Regions from separate parts of the Rhodococcus sp. WMMA185 genome, predicted to be linked through region 2. Evidence: riboswitches for the same ligand, from Rfam matches in the RefSeq annotation. Region 2 holds a riboswitch; the other holds the start of a gene.
The links. Region 2 has a riboswitch for thiamine pyrophosphate ahead of thiC (phosphomethylpyrimidine synthase ThiC). Riboswitches for the same ligand answer to the same signal wherever they lie in the genome.

Region 1: linked by a shared signal. The riboswitch ahead of BFN03_RS11675 (TenA family protein) and the one ahead of thiC (phosphomethylpyrimidine synthase ThiC) in region 2 are both predicted to bind thiamine pyrophosphate.

The regions. Positions count from the first base shown of each region.
Region 1 is NZ_CP017014.1:2,606,626-2,612,222, reverse strand. Features, by position in the region: gene BFN03_RS11690 (ABC transporter ATP-binding protein) at 1-330, opposite strand, end outside; gene BFN03_RS11685 (ABC transporter permease) at 357-1,229, opposite strand; gene BFN03_RS11680 (ABC transporter substrate-binding protein) at 1,207-2,250, opposite strand; gene BFN03_RS11675 (TenA family protein) at 2,283-3,005, opposite strand; TPP riboswitch at 2,999-3,095, opposite strand; gene BFN03_RS11670 (GNAT family N-acetyltransferase) at 3,200-3,475, opposite strand; gene BFN03_RS11665 (FAD-binding oxidoreductase) at 3,587-4,960, opposite strand; gene BFN03_RS11660 (hypothetical protein) at 5,418-5,597, shown strand, end outside.
Region 2 is NZ_CP017014.1:3,427,191-3,432,787, reverse strand. Features, by position in the region: gene BFN03_RS15445 (thiamine pyrophosphate-dependent enzyme) at 1-1,680, opposite strand, end outside; gene thiC (phosphomethylpyrimidine synthase ThiC) at 1,901-3,550, opposite strand; TPP riboswitch at 3,543-3,650, opposite strand; gene BFN03_RS15435 (biotin-dependent carboxyltransferase family protein) at 3,971-4,840, opposite strand; gene ald (alanine dehydrogenase) at 4,929-5,597, opposite strand, start outside.

The DNA.
Region 1 (5,597 bases), 820 kb from region 2:
CTGCACTTCGAGGCCGAGAGTCGTGTTGTCGAGGACGCTGCGCCAGGGGAACAGCAGGTCTTTCTGCGGCATATATGCGCATCGGGCGGTATCACTGCCAGCCGATCGCACAGGTTCACCGCCGATGGTGACGGCGCCGGAATCTGGTTGCTCTAGACCTGCGAGCATCGAGAAGGCCGTGCTCTTCCCGCATCCGCTGGGGCCGATCACCGACACGAACTCTCCGCGTTCAACGGTCAGTGAGATGTCGTCGAGGACGGGTCTGGTTCCGCCGCGGACGGGAAAGGCCTTGCTGATCCCGGTCATCACGACGCGTGCTTCTTCGGTCATCGCGATCCTCTCCGTCTGGTGATCCGTCATTCGTGACGGCTCCGTTCTTCACTGATCCAGGGTGCGACGGCACGTTCGACGGCGAAGGTGAGTAGGTAGAGGCAGACACTGATGGCGGCGGTCACCAGCACGGCGGCGAGCACGAGGTCGGTTCGGAACGAGTTCTTCTGCGTCGCCATGTAGATGCCGAGGCCGGACGTGGCACCGACGTACTCGGAGAACACCGCGCCCACGACCGCATAGGTGATCCCGATCCGCAGGGCGGTGAAGAATCGGGGAATCGCCGATGGTAGCCGGACGTAGCGGAATTCCTGCCAGCGGGATGCTCCCATGCTCCGCAGGAGGGCGCTGGCTTCTCTGTCCGCGGCGGCGAAACCTTCGATCAGACCGATCGTCATCGGGAAGAACGTCGCGAGGGCGATCACGAGGATCTTCGGCAGCAGACCGAATCCGAACCAGATGATCATCAGTGGCGCGATTGCGATGATCGGCAGCGTCTGGGACACAACGAAGAGGGGGACGAATGCGCGTCGTAGCCATGGCGAGAAGTCGACGAGCACTGCGAGAGCCCAGGCGCAGAGCAGGGACACCGCGAAGCCGATCAGTGTCACCTGCAGCGTCGACGAGGCGTGCCCTGCAATAGCATCGCGTGCCCGCCAGCCTTGCTCTATCACGCGCAGCGGTGACGGCAGAACCTGCGGCCGAATACCGCTGACCATTACGTACAGTTGCCACGCGACGACGAGCAGGGCCACGACCACCAGCGAGGGAAGCCCCCTGCGCGCAAGCGTGGGGGCGCCGGGGACCGTCGTGCGGTGACCCTTCTTGTGGGGACGCGTGCGAGAACCCTCGAGAGAATTCTTCGGATGGCCCCTGTCAGGGCTCAGCGAGGTACTCATTGGTGAAGTACGTAGACCAGTCGGGTTCCGTGGTCAATGGCATTCCATCGGGACCGGCGAGCAGCCCGTTCTCAAACAAGAAACCGGAGTATCCCGACCACTTCTCGGCGGTCTGTGTTCCGACTCTTCCAGAGTCGTCCAACATGTATTCGGAGGACAGCATGTCCTGGCTCTCGAGCACGAGTCGATCGTCCGTGAAGGCGCCGGGGTTGGCGTCGACAAGCATCTGTGCGGCAAGAGCCGGGTTTTCGGCGGCGAACTGGTATCCGCGCTGCAAGGCCTGAACGAACTTGCGGGCCTCATCGGGATGATCGGCCATCCACTGCTCGTTGCCCCCGATGACGAGGGCGTAGGCATCGGGGAAACCGTAGTCCGTGTAGTGGAAATACCGCATCGGGGTTCCCTGGTGCTCGGCTTCGATGCCCTCCCAGGCAAAGAACGACACGGTGAAGTCTGCGGTGCCGGAATAGACGGCCTCGTACGCAGACGTGCCGAGCGTGACGGTCGTGAATTCTCCCTCGCCGCCGTCGTTGCGGATGATCTGCTTCAATGTTTCTTCGCCGTCGGGATCCGCGAAGCCGGCGTAGATCTTGCCGTCGAGATCACGCGGGCGGGTGATGTCGTCGCGGTCCGCTCTCACCGCGATGCCGGTTGCCCAGTGCTGCAACGGTGCGAGCACGGATTTTATCTGTGCACCTGCGGCTCGCGAAAATGTGAACGAGCTCTGGAAGCTCACCCCGAACTCGGCGTTGCCGGCGTCGACGAGGGTGTCGGGCGAGGTGTCGTTGTACGGAAGTACTTGGACGTCGAGTCCGGCGTCTTGGAAGTAGCCCTGTTCGAGGGCAACGAACAGACCGGTGTGGTTGGTATTCGGTGTCCAGTCGAGTGCGAATCGGATCGTATCGCCCGACTGTGTATTGGCCGCGCAACCGGTGAGGACCGCGAGAGCGGACACGAGGGTGACCGCGACCGTCGCAGTGCGCCTGCGCGACGAGGAAGCCTTGCGGGAGAAGAACGTCATGCCGGAAAACAGTGTCTTGCCAGAAAACAGTGTCACGATGCGGGCCATTCCTGCTTGTTCACGACGGTATCCCAGAACATGAGTTCGTACCGGCTCGCGATTACGAATACCTCGACCATCGCCTCGCGCTGAGCGTCGGTCGCGGCCTCCGCGGCGGCGTCCACCAACTCGCGGGCGGTGGCGGTGGCGGTCTGGAATTCCTCGGCGTCATAAGTGGTCACCCACTGCGCATAGGGGTGAGAAGGATCGGCGGACAGCACCTCTCGGGCACTGTTTGCGAGGCGTTGTCCCACGTCGGCATAGATCCAGAAGCACGGCAGCATTGCGGCGGCAGCTACGGGGTACGGTTCGGTCGCGGCGACGGCCGTCAGGTACGAGACGTACCCCAGGCAAGCCTGTGAATGCTGGGGTTTCGCATCGGATTGGGGCAGCTTGCCGCTCGTCAGTAGGTTTTGGTGCAGCGTCGCTTCCACCGTCGCCGCCGTTGCGGCGGAACCGGCCCAGAAGCCGGCCGTGTCCGGGTCCGGGGCGTGAGCCGAAACCAGCGAGAGAGCCTTGGCGTATCCCGTGAGATACAGGTAGTCCTGTTCGATGTACGTGCGGAACAAGTCCAACGGCAGGGTTCCGTCACCGAGACGACGCAGAAACTCGAGTTCGTCGATCGCGTCGCGCAGGACCTTGGTTCGGTCCCACAGATGGTCCGTGAATCGGGTGTGCCGATCCGTGTCGGCGGCACCATAGGCAGAGTTGGTCACGACTTTGACATCCCTTCGTCAGCATTACCTGAGCAGGTTTTCCGGGTGTGTTCTCAGCCCCGCCCGTGCGGAGCACCCCGTGTCAGAACAAGGCAGACCCTACACTGAACGCGATTCGCGCCGGACACGACCCTCAGGGCGCGGACGTGCGGCAACGATGTCGTCGGCCTCCCATCTCGGTCCCGCTCACCGGATCAGACGAGCTCTGCATAGCCCGAATGCTCGGAGATGTATTTTGCGACGTACGAGCACGAGGGAATCACTGAGAGTCCGCGAGCTTTCGTGTCGTCGAGGGCAGCCTTCACTACTTCGGCGGCCAGACCCTGCCCACGGAACTGCGGGTACGTGACGGTGTGGTGGAAGTCGCGGACACCGCTGCGCTCAGCATAGTCGGCGTAGCCGGCCAGCTGACCGTCGACGAAGACCTCGAACCGGGACTCGGCCACGCAGTGCTCCACCGTTGTCGTCACAGACTGCTCCTTGACTCGTTGCCTTCACGCGGTATGGTCCCGCACGCTGTCATCCGCAGATTACCCCTCAGTTTCGAGGGCAGGTTCCGGTTGCCGTTCCGACCGGCGCGGTTATAGAACCGCTCCGGGGTTGAGGATGCCGAGTGGGTCGAGCGCGTTCTTGATCCGTTGCGTCAATTCCATGACTTCCGGACCCACCTGGTCGGACAGCCAGGGCTTCTTCAACCGTCCCACCCCGTGCTCGCCGGTGATCGTGCCGCCGAGCGAGATCGCGAGATCCATGATCTCGCCGAATACGAGATGGGCGCGCTCGGTCATCTCCGCATCGTCGGGATCGAAGACGATGAGGGGGTGGGTGTTCCCGTCGCCGGCGTGTGCAATTACCGCAACCATCACGTCGCGCTCGCGGGAGATGGCAGCGACTCCCTCGACCAATGCGGGCAGTTTCGGCAGTGGGACGCCGACGTCCTCGAGGAGTAGGCTGCCCAGCTTCTCGACTGCGGGGATCGCGTATCGCCTTGCTGCAGCGAAGGCTTCGCCCTCGTCGGGATCATCTGTCGTGAATACCTCGGAGGCTCCGTTCGCCTTACACGCATCCGCCATGACGGAGATCTCTTCGGCTGCAATCGCTCCGGGTGCGTCCGACCGCGCGATGAGCATCGCTTCGGCGGTACGGTCGAGGCCCATCCGCAGGGAATCCTCGACCGCGCCGATCGAAGCGCGATCCATGAACTCGAGCATCGAGGGTCGCAATGTCCGTGTAATTGCCAGGACCGTGTCTGCGGCGGATTGGACGGAGGCAAAAGACGCAACGAGGGTACTCGAGGGCGGCTGGGCGGGAATCAGTCTCAACGTCGCCTCGGTGACGATACCGAGGGTTCCCTCGCTTCCGATGAAGAGTTTGGTCAGCGAGAGCCCGGCCACGTCTTTCAACCGCGCACCGCCGAGTCTGACGGCGGTTCCGTCTGCGAGTACCACACGCAGTGCGAGCACGTAGTCGGTTGTGACACCGTACTTGACGCAGCACAGACCACCTGCATTCGTTGCGACGTTGCCGCCGATCGAGCACATCTCGAACGAAGACGGATCTGGGGGATACCAGAGTCCGTGCTCAGCTGCCGCGGCCTTGACCTCCGCGTTCAGCAGACCCGGTTCCACGACGGCGATACGTGTGGCCGGGTCCACCTCTATCCGGCGCATTCGCTCGGTGCTGACCACGATGCTGCCCGAGACGGCCGTCGCACCGCCGCTGAGCCCGGACCCTGCCCCTCGCGGAATGACCGGAACCTGATGTTCGGTGGCCCAACGCATCACCGCCTGGACGTCTTCGGTGGTAGTGGGGCGCGCGACCGCACGAGGGATCGTCGCGGCAGGGTCTCGTGCCCAGTCCTGACTGTACGACGCGAGGAGGTCCGGATCGGTCACCAGGCATCCTTCGGGAAGGACGGCGGCGAGCGAGGTGAGCGTGTCGTCGGTGACGGTCATCGTGACTCCTGGTATGCGGGTGTCTTGCACCCCGAAGGTAGTCCACTTGCACACAAGCCTTCGAACTGGTCGAACTTCTAACAGAACCGGTTCCTGCCCGGCCCGGCTCTCGGGAAATCACCGATATACAGCAGTCTCACGATGTGGGACCGAGGTGTGGGATTCATCCACCCGCCGGAGGTGGGGGTGGCGCTCGTGTGGTGAGACGAAAATGCAGGTAGAAGCCTCCTCTCGAGGGGTCGACCCGCACCTACCAGCTGTAACACACGTCACACTCGTAACTCTGTTACCGGATCGTATCGGCGAGGCAACACTAGAACGTGCCTCCGCACGATAGCGTCTTGGATCGTCGAACCCGGCGAAGAATGTCGGCCCTAACGGTAGAACCCACCAGGTATGAGCCAGCTCCTGGGTGGACTCGGAATTCGTCGCACCACCCCTGGAAGGAACTGCACCGATGAACACCCCCGAACGAGATCCCAGCAGCTATGTCTCCGCGATGTTCTCGTACGAGTTCTTCGAAGGTGGTGTCGACTACGAATCCGTCGAACGTATCTACCGTGGGGAGTTCGACGAGTGGATCTCGGCGCTCGCAGGGTCGGGGTTGTTCACCAACAATGAAGTTCAGTCCATGCAC
Region 2 (5,597 bases):
GAGCACGAATGTCTGCCCGGACCGGACGGTATCCAAGGCCCGCGCAAGTGCAGCTCCCAGTGCGTCTGATTTGGCCACTCGCTCACCCGCGCCGCCGAACGCTTCGGCGACTTTCACGTAATCGGGCGTGGGCTCGATGACATTGCCGACGAAGTTGCCCTCCCGGACCGCTGCGCTGTCGGGGTAGTACTTCAGCAGTCTCGCCGTTTGGGACGCGTACTGCCGATTGTTGCAGAGCACGATCAACAGCGGGACCGAATACTCCTGGGAGAACCCGAGCGCGGCAGGTACCGGGTTGTAGTGCCACGCCCCGTCGCCCAGGATCGAGACGACGATCTGGTGCGGTCGGGCGAGCGCAACACCCAATGCGGTACCCAGACTCGTACCGAGAGCTCCAGCTGCGCCGCGATACTGAAGGAACGGCTTGCGCTCGAAGAGGTGCTGCAGCATCTGTGGCATTTGCGCGATGATCTCGTTGACACAGATCGCGTCGTCGGGCAGCGCGTTGTGAAGTTCACGGAACAGATTGGCGGCGGGCACGAAATCAGTTGCCTGCGCGGATGCTTGCTGGGCATCCTCGAGGCCTTTGGCGCGAATGCTCTCGCTGTAGCGGGCCCAACGCCCGGCGGCCTCCGGCCGGCCTGTCGACCGTTTGCCCACACTGGCGGCGAGTGCTTCGAGATTCGGAGCGAGGCTTCCCGGGATGGTGTGGGTGGTCGGGTATCCCCAGTACGCGGCGCGTGGCCGCAAGGGATCTTCTTCGACGTGGATGACGGCACATCGGGGACGCAACGGGAGTTGCGGTGGATGCCACGGCGCGTTGCAGCCTGCCAGCAAAATGGCGTCGGCCTCGCCCAGAACCGGTTCGACCGGCCCGGCGACGTAGAGCGGGTGCGACCGCGGGAAGTTGTGATACCCCGGCGACATGGTCTCGAACACCGGTGCGGAGAGCGCTTCGGCGAGACGCACCAGGGTGTCGCGTTCGCGGGCGGTGCGCCCGCCGTGCTCGGTGATGATCAGCGGGTTTGCTGCGTCGGCGAGAACTTGGGCCACTCGCTCGATCTGTTCTTCCGTGGCGACGACGGGTGTCGGCGGAACCCAAGCCGGGATGTCGCTGTGCCCTTCACCGACCAGCAGGTCGAACGGGATCTCCAGAACCGTCGGGCCGAGCGGCACCGATTCGGCTATATAGCGGGCACGGTGGAGTTCGTGAACCAACTCCGATGGTGTCCGTGCGCGCTTGACCCATTTGGAGACCGCTTCAGCGTTGCGGGCCGGTCCGACGAGATCAACCAGCAGGGAGGGCCATTCCGGGCCGGGGTCGGTGTTCGGGTCTTCGCCGTAGGACAGGGTATCGGGGGAGAGCACGGTCATCGGTACGCGTTCCTGCAGTGCAGTGTGCAACCCCATGGATCCGTTCTGGACTCCGATCGACGTCGGCAGGAAGACTATCTGGCTTCTGCCCGTGGCTTTGTAGTACCCAGCGGCCAGGCCGATCGCCAAGAGTTCGTGACGGCAACGGAAGTAGCGCAGTCTCAGGTCGCTTCCGCGACGGGCAAGCACTTCCCAGATCGGCGCCATAACTGCGATCGGCGAGGCGAAAACGCAGTCGACCTCTTGGGAATCGAGTTGCTCCAGAAGAACCTCGGCGCCGTTCTTGGCGGAGTTCGTGTCGGGCATGAGCGGTACCACCTCGATGGAGAAGGTTTGGCTCGATCGTAGGCCGCACCCAGATGTCTCGCCATCCGTGTTTCGCTTTCGTCGCGGGGACGTTGATCAAGCGGCTGCCGTGAACGCTTGTACAGATGGCAGAGCGCAGGGAGATCGTGCGGCGTGATCTTGCGCGACCCCCCTGCGCCGGGTCAGCTTCCGAGGTGTCCTGAAGCTGCGGACGGCACTCTCACCTATCGCCCGCGCCAGGCAGGGAATCGATCGGGAGATACACCCGCGATCCGGACTCGGCGAACTCGACCGCCTTGTCTGCCATTCCTGCCTCGATTGCTTCCACGGAGTCGAGACCACGCTCGGTGGCGTACTTTCGCACATCGGCGGAGATTCGCATCGAGCAGAATTTCGGGCCACACATCGAGCAGAAATGAGCCGACTTGGCAGGTTCCGCGGGCAGAGTCTCGTCGTGGAATTCCCGCGCGGTATCAGGGTCGAGGGAAAGCGCGAACTGGTCGTGCCAGCGGAACTCGAACCGCGCCCGCGAGAGTGCATCGTCACGTTCCTGCGCACGTGGATGCCCCTTCGCGAGATCGGCGGCATGGGCGGCGATCTTGTAGGTAATGACACCTGTCTTGACGTCGTCGCGGTTCGGCAGGCCCAGGTGTTCCTTCGGGGTTACGTAGCAGAGCATCGCGGTCCCCGCCTGAGCGATCATCGCTGCACCGATCGCGGACGTGATGTGGTCGTACGCGGGGGCGATGTCGGTGGCGAGCGGGCCCAGGGTGTAGAACGGGGCCTCCTCGCACAGCTCTTCCTCGAGTCGCACGTTCTCGACGATCTTGTGCATGGGCACGTGCCCTGGGCCCTCGATCATGACCTGCACTCCATGCGATTTTGCGATCCGAGTGAGCTCGCCGAGGGTGCGCAGTTCGGCAAACTGGGCCTCGTCGTTCGCGTCCGCGATCGATCCCGGCCGCAGCCCGTCACCCAACGAGAACGTGACGTCGTAGCGATGGAGAATCTCGCACAGCTCCTCGAAGTGCGTGTAGAGGAACGACTCCTGATGGTGGGCAAGACACCAAGCGGCCATGATGGACCCGCCGCGCGAGACGATTCCCGTGACTCGATTCGCGGTCAGCGGAACGTAACGCAGCAGAACGCCGGCGTGCACGGTCATGTAGTCCACACCCTGCTCGCATTGTTCGATCACGGTGTCGCGATAGATCTCCCACGTCAATGCGGTCGGGTCGCCGTTGACCTTCTCTAGTGCCTGATAGATCGGCACCGTTCCGACCGGCACCGGGGAGTTGCGCAGAATCCACTCACGAGTTTCGTGGATGTTCTTGCCGGTGGACAGATCCATGATCGTGTCGGCGCCCCAACGGGTGGCCCACACCATCTTTTCGACTTCTTCAGCGATCGAGGAGGTGACGGCGCTGTTGCCGATATTCGCGTTGATTTTCACCGCGAACGCCTTGCCGATGATCATCGGCTCGAGCTCCGGGTGACGTCGGTTGGCCGGGATCACTGCCCTGCCAGCGGCGACCTCGTCGCGAACGAGCTCTGGTGAAACACCTTCGCGAACAGCGCAGTACCGCATCTCTGGGGTGATGATCCCGGCCCTGGCTGCGTCGAGTTGTGTACCGTCCCGGTCGGCCACCCACGGTGCGCGAATAGGCGGCAGACCGGACTCGAGGTCGATATCGGCACTCGGGTCCGTGTACGGCCCCGATGTGTCGTACAGGTCGAGATGCTCGCCGTTGGTGAGGTGGACGCGCCGCACCGGGACACCGATCCCGGCGCCGAGCTCGACATACGCTTTGGTGCTGCCCTCGATCGGGCCCACAGTGACAGATGCAGGATTGGATCCAGCTTTGCTCACGGAAAGTACTCCCTACGCCGGCATTACCCGGACAGGTTCGACGGTCGACGGCCCTAGCCGTCCTCTCAGCCCACTGGTGCGGGCCCCCGTGTGTGCATTCGGTCGGTGCCACAGGTTGCCCTGTGCACTGCGTGAGGCTACCCCGTGATCAAGCCGCAGCCACGCAAGGTTGGGGTACCGAAGGGGCTGTCCCGGGTTTCGTAGAAGTTGAGATGGCGGTCCCCCGCTCGAAACCCGCCGTGTGGTGGGTGTCGCGATCCCCTAGATCGCGAAAGCGCGCACAGGATCAGCAACGTGAAAGATCTTCTACCACCGAAACTCCGGACGGCGGATGAGTGCTTCGAGATCGGTGCCTCCACCGCGATCGGGGGGCGAGAATCAGATGCTTCGCCATCCGAGCCGGCACGCCACTGACGCCGACTATCGTTCCACTTTTCGGTGGAATCGCACGCGGTGACCGGGCCGCAACTGTGCGGCCGCGGGGAGATCGGCCTCGGCGACAACAGCGATCACCGGGTAGCCGCCCGTCACCGGATGGTCGGCGAGAAACAGGATCGGCCGGCCGTCGGGCGGAACCTGCAGCGCCCCCGCCACCATGGCTTCGCTCGGTAACTCGTCCGTGATGGAGTGGTGCAGTGGTCCCGGGCCGTGGAGTCTTGCTCCGACGCGGTTCGTGTCGGAGCTGACGGTCCACGTTTCGCGGAAGAGAGCAGCGACCGATGCGGGGGTGAACCAGTCGTCTCGTGGGCCTGGGCTGGCCTGCATCATCAGCGGATTCTCGGGAGTAGCCGGCGGTGGAACGAATTCGTCTGCCGGCCAGTCCCCCGCCTCGGTGCCGACCGGTAGCCGGTCACCCTCGGCGACGGGATCGGGTCCGATCCACGAGAGTGTGTCGGTGGAGCGGCTACCCATCACTGCCGGTACATCGAAGCCTCCCCGAACGGAGATATAGCTGCGAAGGCCCTCGGATGCGTACGCGAGTTCGAGTAAGTCCCCGGATTTGAGATGCAGCATGGTGTAGTCGGAACACGGTTCGGAATTCACCGTAACGGGAGTGCGAGCGCCGGTGACCGCGATCGAAACCGCTCCGGACGCGCGGACCGCGAGCCCGCCGAGCGTGACCTCGAGGGTGGCGGCATCGGAGTGGTTGCCCACCAACCGGTTCGCGCAGTCGTGGGCGAACCGGTCGGCGGCACCCGATTCGCCGACCCCGATGGACGCATACCCGGGCCGACCGCGATCCTGCACCGTGGTCAGTGGTCCGGTGCGTACGATCTCGAGCCATGCCATTGTTGGATTGTCTCGCATCGCCCACTCGTGGAAAAGGTCTCGGGAGCCGATGCGGGAGTCGGCACGGAACCCGCGTACGCGACCGGACTCAGAGCGCCTCGACCGAGTATCCGTGAGCGGCAGCAACCTCGGAGGAGAGCAGTTTTCCGTCGTGGGTACTGAGGCCCTCGGCAAATCCGGGAACGGTCGCGGTGGCCTGTTCCCAGCCCTTGTCGGCGAGCTCGACGACGTAGGGGAGTGTGGCGTTGGTGAGCGCGTAGGTCGAAGTCCGCGGGACCGCGCCGGGCATGTTCGCGACGCAGTAGAAGACGGAGTCGTGAACCATGTACGTGGGATCCGCGTGCGTCGTGGGGTGGGAATCCTCGAAGCAACCACCCTGGTCGATGGCGATGTCGACGAGCACCGAGCCCGGCTTCATTCGCTGCACCAGGCTGTTCGACACCAGCTTCGGGGCCTTCGCACCCGGGACGAGCACCGCACCGATGACGAGGTCGGCCTCGAGTACAGCCTCTTCGAGTTCGAGCCTGTTGGAAGTGATGGTCTTGACCTGGCCGTGGTAGCGGTCGTCGATCTCCCGCAGGCGGGCGACGGACAGGTCGAGAACGGTGACGTCGGCCTGCATGCCGTGTGCAACCGCGATGGCGTTCTTGCCGGCGACCCCTGCGCCGATGACCACGACCTTCGCCGGGCGCACACCGGGGACTCCTCCCATGAGCACACCGCGGCCGCCGCCCTGGCGCATGAGATGGTAGGCGCC